Regions from separate parts of the Streptomyces sp. NPDC006012 genome, predicted to be linked through region 1. Evidence: riboswitches for the same ligand, from Rfam matches in the RefSeq annotation. Region 1 holds a riboswitch; the other holds the start of a gene.
What was found. A riboswitch is a leader RNA that binds a small molecule or an ion and turns the genes downstream of it on or off. The one in region 1 is predicted to bind cyclic di-AMP.
Positions count from the first base shown of each region.

Region 2: another riboswitch for cyclic di-AMP. It lies ahead of ACFYPJ_RS08500 (NlpC/P60 family protein); the one in region 1 lies ahead of ACFYPJ_RS26375 (transglycosylase family protein).

Region 1 covers NZ_JBIAIE010000018.1:67-5,852, forward strand. Annotated here, with positions in the region: gene ACFYPJ_RS26375 (transglycosylase family protein) at 482-1,180, opposite strand; cyclic di-AMP (ydaO/yuaA leader) riboswitch at 1,185-1,352, opposite strand; gene ACFYPJ_RS26380 (transglycosylase family protein) at 1,535-2,638, opposite strand; gene ACFYPJ_RS26385 (cytochrome P450) at 2,833-4,113, opposite strand; gene ACFYPJ_RS26390 (hypothetical protein) at 4,110-5,786, opposite strand, start outside.
Region 2 covers NZ_JBIAIE010000003.1:341,091-346,876, reverse strand. Annotated here, with positions in the region: gene ACFYPJ_RS08505 (ATP-dependent DNA helicase) at 1-634, opposite strand, end outside; cyclic di-AMP (ydaO/yuaA leader) riboswitch at 1,096-1,268, shown strand; gene ACFYPJ_RS08500 (NlpC/P60 family protein) at 1,277-2,461, shown strand; gene ACFYPJ_RS08495 (DUF2231 domain-containing protein) at 2,772-3,287, shown strand; gene ACFYPJ_RS08490 (tellurite resistance/C4-dicarboxylate transporter family protein) at 3,586-4,590, shown strand; gene ACFYPJ_RS08485 (hypothetical protein) at 4,676-5,029, opposite strand; gene ACFYPJ_RS08480 (NlpC/P60 family protein) at 5,375-5,786, shown strand, end outside.

The sequences.
Region 1 (5,786 bases):
TTGCAGGACCGCGAAGAACATAACGGGGGAGGGCCGCCACTGTGCGGGGGCTGTGACCGGGACCGGGCTACGGATCGGCTGCTGCTTCAGAAGCAACAGCCGGGGGGGCAGGTGCGAGCGCCTGGGACAAGTGCGAGCGCCTGGGACAAGTGCAACCACCGGAGCCAGGAACAACCACCGGAGCCAGAAGGCAACCACCGGAGTCAGAAGCAACCACCGGGACGGTTCTGGAGCGGTCTGATAGGAGTGCTTCAGGAGCGGATCGGCGGGGTCACCGAGCGGCCGGGGAGTGCATCAGAAGCGGACCGGCCGCGTTGCTGACCGGCGGAGGGGAGTGCTTCCGGAGCGGACCGGCTGTCTCGCTGACCGGCGGCCGGACCGGCGGGGTCACCGGCCGGCCGGGGAGCGCTTCAGGAGCGGACCCCGGGCCGCCGCTCGCGGAGCCGGCGGCCGGGGCCTGCGCCCGAGGCGGTTGCCGGGGTCACTTCAGGTGGAACTGCTGACCCGGGTAGATGAGGTCGGCGTTCTCGACGATGTCCTTGTTCAGCTCGAACAGCTTCTGCCAGCCGCCGGCGACGTGGTGCTTCTCGGCGATCGAGCTGAGGGTGTCGCCCTTGACGACCTTGTACTCGCCGTCGCCCTTCTTGACCTTCTTGCCCGTCGGGGTGGTGACGGTCCTGCTCGCGGCCGGGCGGTCGGCGGAGCGGGAGGCGGCCTGCTGCTCGGTGGCACGGCTGGAGGTGGAGCCGGTCGAACCGGAACCGCTGGAGCCGGAACCCGAACCGCTGGAGCCGCCACCGGAGTAGGGGCTGCCGGACAGGCCCGTGCCGCAGACCGGCCAGGCGCCCTTGCCCTGGCTCGCGAGGACCTTCTCGGCGACCGATATCTGCTGCGCCTTGGTGGCCTTGTCGGCGGAAGCCGCGTACTGCGTGCCGCCGTAGGCGGCCCAGGTGGAGGCGGAGAACTGCAGGCCGCCGTAGTAGCTGTTGCCGGTGTTGATGGACCAGTTGCCGCCGGACTCGCACCGGGCGACGGCGTCCCACTCGGAGGCGGTGGCGGCGGAGGCGTTGCCGACGGCCATCAGCGGGACGGCGACGGCGGCACCGGTGACACCGGCGAGCGCGACGACACGGGTGGCCTTGGACGGGCGACGGTGCTTGCCCTTGCTGGAGAACAGCATGGATCGATCCCCTCACCGACGCCTGCGAGGTGAGCTGTCGGGTTCGGGCCGGTTGAGTTGCCCGGCCGCACCTCCGCGTGGAGGCACGGCTTCACCCCTAGCCGCTTCGGTCAACCGACCGCAGCGGCACCTACCTTGGGTCCCCCGCTCCTGCCTACGGCGCTTGACGCGACGGCTGTTCCCGTACGGCCGCTGGCAGGATTCGGCGTTGCGGCAGCCGGGGCCCGCGGTGGCGAGCGGTCATGACCGTAGACACGCGATCCGCGGAATTTCAAAGACGATCAAGGCTTCTGAGACTCATCCCACACTTTCACCAAAGCGGACATTAAGCCCGAAGCGGGATGCCAACTCCCGCTATCCGGCGTGCCCTTCAGCCGCGGCCTTCAGGGTCTGACCGGGGGTGATGTGATCCGGGTCGGAACCGATGGCCTTCTTGTTGGCGGCGTACAGCGCGTGCCAGCCGCCGTCCACGCCAAGCGAGTCGGCGATGGAGCCGAGGGTGTCGCCGGCCCGGACGGTGTAGGCGTGCTTGCCGGACGGCGCAGCCCCTCGGCCACCCGTCCCGCTTGTCCCGCTTTCATCCGCACTGCCACCCCGGTGACGGCCGCCGCCGTCCAGGGAACCGGTGTCGACCAGGCTCCAGGAGCCGCCGGTCCGCCAGGAGTTGTCCTCATCGGCCGAACCGGGGGATTCCGTGGATGAACCACCGATTCCCGGCGAAGCACTGGAGTCAGGCGATGCCGACTTGTCGGACTTGCCGGATTTTGCAGGCCCGCCCGTCGCGCCATGGCCCACACCCGGACTCGCGCTCGCGCTCGGCGACGGAGAGCCGGACGGCGAACCACCGAGGAGGGAGCCCGAAGTGGAATCCGAGGAGGTGTCGGACGACGGCGGCGAGTCGGACAAGCCAAGCGAGCCGGTCAATCCGGACGAACCAGATGAACCAGATGAACCAGAACCGTTCGCCGAACCCTTCGAACCCGACTCGTCCGAATCCTCCCCATCCTCCGAATTCTCCGGGGAATTCTTCTGGCCGGTCGAGGAGCCACCCGTGACGCCGGTGTCGACCCCGACATGGCCCGACTTGGCGGAGAGCCCGGAGAGCAGGGCGCAGGTGGCCCAGGGGGTCGTCCCCTGGTCGGCGAGGATCTTCTCGGCGACCGCGATCTGCTGCTGGCGGCTGGCCTGGTCCGGGGTGGCCGCGTACTTGTCACCGCCGTACTTGTCCCAGTCCTGCTGCGAGATCTGCAGTCCGCCGTAGTACGCGTTGCCCGTGCTGGCGCTCCATGAGCCGCCGCTCTCGCACTCGGCCACCCGGTCCCAGGTGGTGCCGTCGGCCGCACTCGCGGCGGTGGCGGCGAGGAGCGGGATGGCAATCGCGGAGCCGGTCACTCCGGCCGCGACGACGAGGGCCGGAGCCTGGCGGGGGCGACGGTGACGACCGTTCCCGGTGAGCATGCGGAAGCCTTTCGCGCGACGGCACTGACCGGTGCGGTGGATCGTGCCGGACTACCGCACCGAGGGGTGAACGTATAGGCATACGATCCCTTGTCACAAGTTAATGCCGCACGGATCACATGAAGATCACAGCCGTGAAACGCTGTCATTTTCCCTTTCCGGCAAGGGCGTACGGCATTTCGCAGTCCGGTCGATCACCGGACAGGGGTGAACTCCACCGGCAAAGTGCGCAATCCGCGCATGATGAGCCCGCCTCGCCACCGCAGATCGGCCGGATCCGCCGCAAGTCGCAGATCGGGGAGGCGGGTGAGGAGGGTGGCGAGCGCGGATTGGCCCTCCAGCCGGGCGAGCGGGGCGCCGAGGCAGTAGTGGATTCCGTGCCCGTAGCCGAGGTGTTGGTTGTCACGCCGGCCGAGATCGAGCACGTCCGGATCGGCGAACCGCTCCGGGTCCCGGTCCGCGGCGGCCAGAACGACCAGGACGGGGTCGCCGGCCGCGATCCGCTGCCCGCCGATGTGGACCGGCTCGGTGGCGAACCGCCAGGTGGCGAGCTCCACCGGACCGTCGTAACGCAGCAGCTCCTCGATCCCGCTCGCCAGCAGCGCCCGGTCCCCGGCCGCGAGGGAGTTCTGCAGCCGGTCGCGCTGCCCGGCGTGGGTGAGCAGCGCGTAGGTGCCGTTGCCGATGAGGTTGACGGTCGTCTCGAACCCGGCGAACAGCAGGATGAAGGCCATCGCCGCCGCCTCGTTCTCCGTGAGGTGCTCGCCCTGGTCCGAGGCGCGGATGAGGCCGGAGATGAGGTCCTCGCCGGGCGCGGGCTCGGCGGGCAGCGCGGCGCGCTTGCGGTGGATCAGCTCGGCCAGGTAGCCGCGCATCTTCTTCACCGACCGGGCCACCCCGCCCCGGGGCCCTCCCCCGTGCCGGATCATCATCCCCGCCCAGTCCCGGAAGTCGTCCTGGTCCTCACGCGGAACGCCGAGCAGGTCGCAGATGGCGTAGATGGGCAGCGGGAAGGCGAACTCATGGATGAGGTCGGCCGAGCCGCTGGCCGCGAACCGGTCGATGAGCTGATCGCTGAGCTGCTGCACCCGCGGTGCGAACTCGGCGACCCGCCGCGGCGTGAACGCCTTGCTGACCAGCCGGCGCAGCCGGGTGTGGTCCGGCGGGTCGATGTTGAGCAGATGCGTCATCAGCTCGGCCTTGCGCTCCCCCGGGATCCCGGTCTTGCCCTTGGCGTGCTCGGGCTCGTCGTGATGTGCCGGATTCTTCGACAGCCGCGGATCGGCCAGCGCCTGCTTCGCGTCCGCGTAACGCGTGATCAGCCATGCCTCGACCCCGCTGGGCAGTTCCGTCCGGTGCACGGGGGCGTGCTCGCGCAGCCAGGCGTACGCCGGGTAGGGGTCCGCGGCGAACTCCCAGGTGAAGAGGGAGGGCGCGGCGGGGGCTGAGGCCGGGGGGAGGGGCTGGTCGGTCACTCTTCGACGGTATCGGGCGCGGGCACGTGGGAACGGCTCCGGTCCCACCAGTACCGGGCGCGGACCTCGTAGATCACGGCGAGCTGCCGGGCTGCCTCCACCGCACCGCGTCGCGCAGCCGCCTCCAGGTACGGGATCGCCTGCCCGTCGTCGCCACGGCGCAGCAGCAGCGTCGCCAGTTGGAGGACCGCCGGCTGGTGCCCGAGGTCCGCGGCCCTGCGGTACCAGTCCTCCCGCTCCGTCCCCTCGGTCAGCGACGCGAACCGCATGATGACCGGGATGTCGCCCCCGTCCACCCGCGGTCGCAGCGCGGCCCGGGCCCCGTCCAGTACGGCCGCGCGGTCGACCTCCCGGTCCCCGAGCAGCGTCCACCACACGTCGTCCGGAACGGGCGGCAGGCCGCCCGACCGCAGCGCCTCAGCGACGAGCGCCCCGTACGCCCGCCACGTGCCGGTCTTCTCCCCCGCCACGAGCAGCCCGGAAATCCCGAACATCGGCGCCGTGGCCCAGGCCAGCCCGGTTTCGAGGGCCTCCCGCTCCGCGCCGTGGGCCGGATAGCAGGCCGCCGCCCGCAGCAGCAGCTCCACCGGCACGGCCTCCGTGACGCCGCACCGCGCCAGGTCGACGGCCGCCCGCACCAGCAGCCGCCCGCGCGGATGCTCGGTCTGCGTGCCGAGGCGCTGCCACTCGTCGTACAGCAGGTGCCCGATCGCGAAGTAGGAGGCGGCACCCTCCCGCCCGCTCCACATGTAGGCCGGGTACGCGCGCGGGTCGTCGGTGTGCCCGGCCAGCCGCTCAAGCTCCGACTCGCTCCATTCCCGGGCCAGTTCGACCGTGCGGGCCAGCGCCAGCACGCTCTCAGCCGGGCCGGTGCCGGAACGCCGCCGGTAGTACTCCCGCGCGGACATCGTGCCGAGCACCACCACACCGCGGCCGGTGAAGCGCTGCAACAGCCGCCGGTCCAGTCCGCCCGGGCCGAGGTGGTCACTGAGTTCGTCGAGCCAGAGGACCCGCTTGCCCGGACTGTCCTTCAGCTCGCCGGGCAGCCGGCGAAGGTCGTCGTGCGGATCGGGGGCGTACAGCAGGTAGCCCTCCTCCGCGAGCGACCGTACGGCGTTCCACGCGGTGTAGGACTTCCCGGCGCACGGTTCGCCCAGGACCACCACCAGTCCGCCCCGCCCCAGCAGGCCCCGCAGCTCCGCGTCGCAGTCCCGGGGGACGTACGGCGGCACCTCCGGCAGCCCGGGCACGAGCCGGGTCGGCCGCACCCCGAACCACACCGGGTCGGCCTCGTCCACGGGGCCCCACAGCCCGGTCGCGGGCCCGGGCGCGACCGGGTAGGTGAGGTACTGCACGCCGACCACCTGGGCGTGGAAGGTGGCGTCACGGAAGTCGAGGTGATCGGCGGACCTCGCCGACCCGTGATCCTGGGCGGGGGCCTCCGGTGCGGGGGTGTGGGGCGCGGGGACGCTGGCGGGCGCCTGTGGTGTGGGGTCGTGGACGAGTGGTGCCGGTGCCGACGCGGGGGCGCTGACAGGTGATGCCGGTGCGGGCAAGGGGGCGCGGGCGGGCGCAGCGGATGCGGGCGCGGGATGGTGGATGGGCGAAGCCGGTGCGGGGGTGTCCGTGTGTGGGGCCGGTACAGGGGAGTCCACGAGCGGCAAAGGTACGGG
Region 2 (5,786 bases), on a different contig from region 1:
TCAGGTTGCTGATCTTGGCGCTGAATGCCTTCGGCGGGAAGCGCTTCGGGTCGAGGTCCAGGTCGCGGCAGACCAGGGCCATCAGGCGCTTGGAGTCGGCGGCGTCGTAGATCGAGAAGGACGAGGTGAAGCCGAGGCGCTTGCTCTCGCGGCGCAGGATGCGCACGCACGCGCTGTGGAAGGTCATCACCCACATCGCGTTCGCGCGCGGGCCGACGAGTTGTTCCACGCGCTCCTTCATCTCGCCCGCGGCCTTGTTGGTGAAGGTGATCGCGAGGATCTGCCCGGGATGCACCTTGCGCTCCGCCAGCAGGTGGGCGATGCGGTGCGTCAGCACACGGGTCTTGCCGGAGCCGGCGCCGGCCACGATGAGCAGCGGGGAGCCGGAGTGCACGACGGCGGCGCGCTGGTTGTCGTTCAGCCCGTGCAGGAGTGCGGCCGGGTCGATGACCGGCCGGGGGGCGCCGTCCCCGTAGTAGGCGTCCGGGTCCGGGGGCACGTCGAACTTCCCGCCGAACAGATCGTCCGGAACCTGCTCCGGAGCGTGCTCGTCCGCGGGCGGCGGGGGCTCCTCCTCCGGCCCGCGGGGGGCCTGGAGGTCCGCCAGGAAGCTGTCGTCAAAGAGGCTGCTCATCGCTCTCCGAGTCTAGGGCGCCCCACTGACAACCCGCCGCCGACCCGAGAACATGACCGGTGCCGCTCGCAGAACTTCGCCGCTGCCGCTCCGCCGTCCCGCCGTCCCGCCGCCCCCAGGTCCGGTCCCGGCCCGGACTGGCCCGGACCGGCCCGGACCGGCCCCCGGGACGATCGCGGGCCGATCCCACGACGTCACCCAGGGCCGACCGCGGTTCACCCCAGGTCGCCCCAAAAGCGTGACCGTTCCGCCCGGCCGCGATCCCGGACCGAGAACCAAACAGTCACATCCGCGCCCAATCCGCTCACCGACCGGAACCACCTGGTCACCCTGGAGGAAACTCACCGCCGGGTCACGAAAATGTATCGGGCATATCACCCACCAACCTTCACAGGGGCCACACGAGTTGGCTAGCGTGCCGGGCAGGCCGTACGACCCCCACCGGCGAGCCTCGCCGGGCCGTGCGGCCTCCGCCGAGTCCGGCGTGTCCCCGTGGCACGCGGGAGCCGGGGACCCACACCGACCTTGGGGTGAATCGGCCCAACCCCTCTCCGGGGAACGGCCGTAGGGCAAACCTTCCGAACCACCCGCCCGAACCCGACAGCTAACTCGGTAGGCGGAACACGGAAGGAGTCGCCTCTCTTGGCGTCGCACCGCAAGCCGCGCTCCGCGGGTACGCGCGTAGCAGGCATACGCACCCCCGCCCTCGCCACCGCCGCCCTCGCCTCCGTAGCCCTGCTCTCCCAGTCGGCCGTCGCCACCCCCTCCGACGGCGACAAGCCGAGCGTGGAGGAGGTGCAGAAGAAGGTCGACGACCTGTACCGGCAGGCCGAATCGGCAACCGAGCACTACAACGCGGCCAAGGAGCAGACCGGCGAACAGCGCAAGCGCGTCGACACCCTCCTGGACGACGTCGCCCGCCGCACGGACCGGCTCAACAAGGCCCGTGACGAACTCGGCTCGTTCGCCGCCGCGCAGTACCGCACCGGAGCCTCCGTCCCCGACTCCACCTCGCTCCTGCTCGCCGACAACCCGCAGGACTACTTCGACCAGACCCAGCTGATGGACCGGCTGACCGCCCGCCAGAAGACCGTGGTCGACGACTACGTCACCGAGCAGTCAGCGACGATGAAGAAGCGGCGGGAGGCCACGAAAAGCCTCGAAACGCTCACAAAGTCGCAGGACGAACTCAAGACCGCCAAAGCCACCGTCCAGACGAAGCTCTCCACCGCGCGCGAGCTGCTGACCAAGCTGACGGCGGAGGAGAAGAAGCGGCTCGCCGAGATCGAGAAGCGCCGGCAGGAGGAGGCCGCGCGGAAGGCGGCGGAGCTGGCCAAGCAGCAGGCGGCACAGCAGAAGAAGGAATCGTCGTCGACCACGGACTCGTCATCGTCCTCGTCGTCGTCCTCCTCCTCTTCCTCCTCTTCCTCGTCGTCCTCGTCGTCCTCGTCGGGTGGCTCCTCGTACGCCACCAAGGCCCAGAAGGCGATCGACTTCGCCCGCGCGCAGATCGGCAAGCCGTACGTCTGGGGTGCCACCGGTCCGGGCTCCTACGACTGCTCGGGGCTCACCCAGGCCGCCTGGAAGGCCGCGGGCGTCAGCCTGCCGCGCACCACCTACAGCCAGGTCGACGCCGGCACCACGGTCTCCGTCGCCGATGCCCAACCCGGTGACCTGGTCTTCTTCTACGACGACATCAGCCACGTAGGCATATACATCGGCAACGGGATGATGATCCACGCCCCGAAGCCGGGCGCCTACGTCCGCGAGGAGTCGATCTACTACGGCGGCGATTCGATCATCCACAGCGTGGTGCGACCGGCCTGACGCCGCGCGGGCCCGCGTCGAACCGATCCGCGCGGGCCCACATCATGGTGATCCCGTGCGGGCCCCAGTCATGCTGACCTCGCGGGGGCTCGGGTCATGCTGATCCCGCGCCTGCCGGCACGGCCTGGTCCCGTGTGGGTCCGCGTCACGCCTGTCCGGCGCCGGTCGGCACCGGCCCGGTCCCGTGTGGGCCCGCACCGGACTGAGCCGGGAGCTGGGAGCGGGGGCTGCGGCCGGGGGCGGTGTTGAGAAGAAGCTGAGAGTTTCCCGTGCCACGCTGGCGCCCCCTATCCCGCTCAGGAGCGCCTCGATGACCCTGATCAACGGCCTGCCCGCCCATGTCCTGCTGGTCCACGTAGTCGTCGTGCTGGTACCTCTCGCGGCACTGGCCCTGGTGGCGGCGGCAGTGTGGCCGCGCGCCGCCCGAAGGTTGGGGCCGCTGCTGCCACTGCTGGCGCTCCTCGCCCTGGTCAGCGTGCCATTGACGACGCAGGCGGGCGAGTGGCTGGAACGGCACGTGGAGAGCGACGCCCTGGTGCGGCGGCACACCGAGCTGGGTGACGGGCTGCTGCCGTGGGCCGTCGGGCTGTTCGTGCTGGCCGCGGTCGTGTGGTGGGCGGGGCGTTCCGCGCCGGCCGGGGAGCCGGGCGAGGGCCGCGGCCTGCGCTGGTCCGCCCTGCCGGTGCGGATCGTCGTGGGGGTGCTCTCGCTGGCCGTCGCGGTGGGAGCGGTGGTGGACGTCTACCGGATCGGCGACTCCGGAGCGAAGGCTGCCTGGCACGACGCCTACTCCAAGACGGCGACCGGGTCGAAAGACCAGCCCTGATTCGGCGCGGATTCGGCGCGGATCCGTCCGCGCCGAGCCGCCTGCGCCCGCTAGCATCGCGTGCCCCTCATGCCCCTCATGCCCCTCATGCCCCTCGTACCTCCGTGCCACCCGTGCCACCCGTGCAACGTGTGCCCCTCGTACCTCCCGTGCATCGTGTGCTACCCGTACATGAGGGTTATCGGTTCATGAGCGCCACGCGCGCGTGAAGGCGTCGTGTCCCGCACCCGCGCGTTTTTGGGGCGTACGCACGCGTGCCACGCCGCCGACCCGCCCGGAACTCCCTAGCATCGGGCGCATGCCCGGCACCTCCCCCCTCCGCGCCTGGTGGGCGCAGCGACCGCCGGCGGCCGGCGCCGCCGTGATGGCGACCGGCATCGTCTCGGTGGCTCTGCGGCTGACCGGCTACGAGGTCCTGTCACTGATCGCGCTCGCGCTGGGCTGCGTCGCCTGGCTGGCGCTCGCCGCCGACTTCGTCGCCGGCCTGCTGCGCGACCGGGAACGGTGGCTGGCCGAGGCGAAGACCCCCGGGGCGCTCACCGCGGTGGCCGCGACGACGGTGCTCGGCACCCGTTTCGCCCTGCTCGGCTGGTCCGCCCTCGCCGAGGCGCTGCTCGCGCTGGCGGCCGTGCTCTGGCCGGTGCTGCTGTTCCTCGTCCTACGGAACAGGAAGCGGCGCATGCCCGGGGCGGTGTTCCTGATCTGCGTGGCCACCCAGGGGCTCGCCGTGCTCGGCGCCACCCTGGCCGCCACGGAGGCGACGGCGTGGCTCGCGTACATCGCGCTGGTGCTGTTCTGGCTGGGTCTGGTTCTCTATCTGGTCGCGCTCGCCCGGTTCGACCCCGGGCAGGTGCTGAGGGGGGCCGGTGACCACTGGGTCGCGGCCGGCGCACTCGCCATCTCGGCGCTGGCCGGAGCCAGACTGCTGTCCGCCGACAGCCCGGCCCTGTACCTGTGGGACAAGGACGACCAGGGCGTCCTGCACACCGTGACCATCGGACTGCTCGTCCTCGACCTGGCCTGCTACGCCGTACTGCTGATCGCCGAAGTGCTCAGGCCCCGCCTCCGCTACGACGTGCGTCGCTGGTCGACGGTGTTCCCGTTGGGGATGACCGCGGCGGCCACGCTGTCCGTGTCGGCCGCCGCCGGAATCCCATGGCTGCGCGGTCTCGGGCAGGTACTGCTGTGGGTCTCGGTCGCGGGCTGGCTCGCCGTCGCCGCGGGCGCGGCCCTGACGGCCCGCGCGGGGATCAGTGCCGCGCGCCGGGCCCAGCATCCGCGGGCACAACATCGCCGGGCATGACGCCCCTGGAGGAGTTCCCGGACGCACCGGACGCACATCGGGACCTTCGGCAGCCCCCCGCGCCCCGGATGTCATATTCCGGGTGTCACGTCCACAGCACGGCGATGAAGATGTTCACCATGGTCAGCAGACCCACCACGCCGAACATGTTCTTGTCCACGCGCTCCTCGTCCCGCTTCACGTAGACGAGACCGAGGATCACGATCAGCACGAGCAGCTTCACGCCGATCTTGATGTTGTTGACGTGGTGGTGGTCGGCCTGGTTGAGGCCGACCAGGATCGCGCCGGTGACCAGCATGGTCAGCGCGCCGTGCAGCATGGCGGGGACGAAGCGCGCGGCGCCCTGCCCCATCGCCTTCATCTGGGTGAGGAAGCCGCCGAGAAGCGCGGCGATGCCGATGATGTGCAGCGCGACGAAGAGGTGGATGAGTACGCCCATGCCCGGAGCCTAATGAGGGGCGGAGAGGCGGGCGGGCACCGGCCCCTGCCTCCGGGCTCCGGGCTCCGGGCTCCGGGCTCCGCATGGCATATGCCTGTCTCATAGCACCGGGCGGACCGCACACGCCCCGGAAGCACCGCTTCGGTCAGCGCGGCATGTGAAGGCGGCGGTTCCCCATCGCACCCACGGTCACATACGGTCACGATCGGCATCCCCGACACCAGTTCCGTACATTCCGTTACCGACTCGTCACAGGCGGGCCTAGCGTCCTCCACCAGCGGCCGGCACTCCTGAGCCGGACGCGCCGACCTCTCGTAGGACAGCAGAAAGGACGTGACGGTCCAGGTGGCAGCGCACCGCAAGCCCCGGAACCGCCCGCTCGGCGGCAGCACGGCCCGAACGGCCGCCACCCTGGCCCTGGCGGGCGCGGCGACCGCGACCGCCTTCGACGGCACCGGGCACGCCGAGCCGCAGCGGACGCCGGACCAGGTCAGGGCCGAGGTCGACAAGCTCTACCAGGAGGCGGAGGCCGCCACCGAGAAGTACAACGGGGCGCGGGAGAAGGCGGACGCGGCGCAGCGGCGGCTGAAGTCCTTGCAGGACGAGGCGGCCCGCAGGGAGGACCGGCTCGACTCGGCACGGGACGCGCTGGGCACCGTCGCGGCGGCGCAGTACCGCAACGGCGGTCTCGACCCCGCCCTCCAGCTGGCGCTGTCCGCGGATCCCGACCAGTACCTGGAGGGGGCCGAGTTCGCCG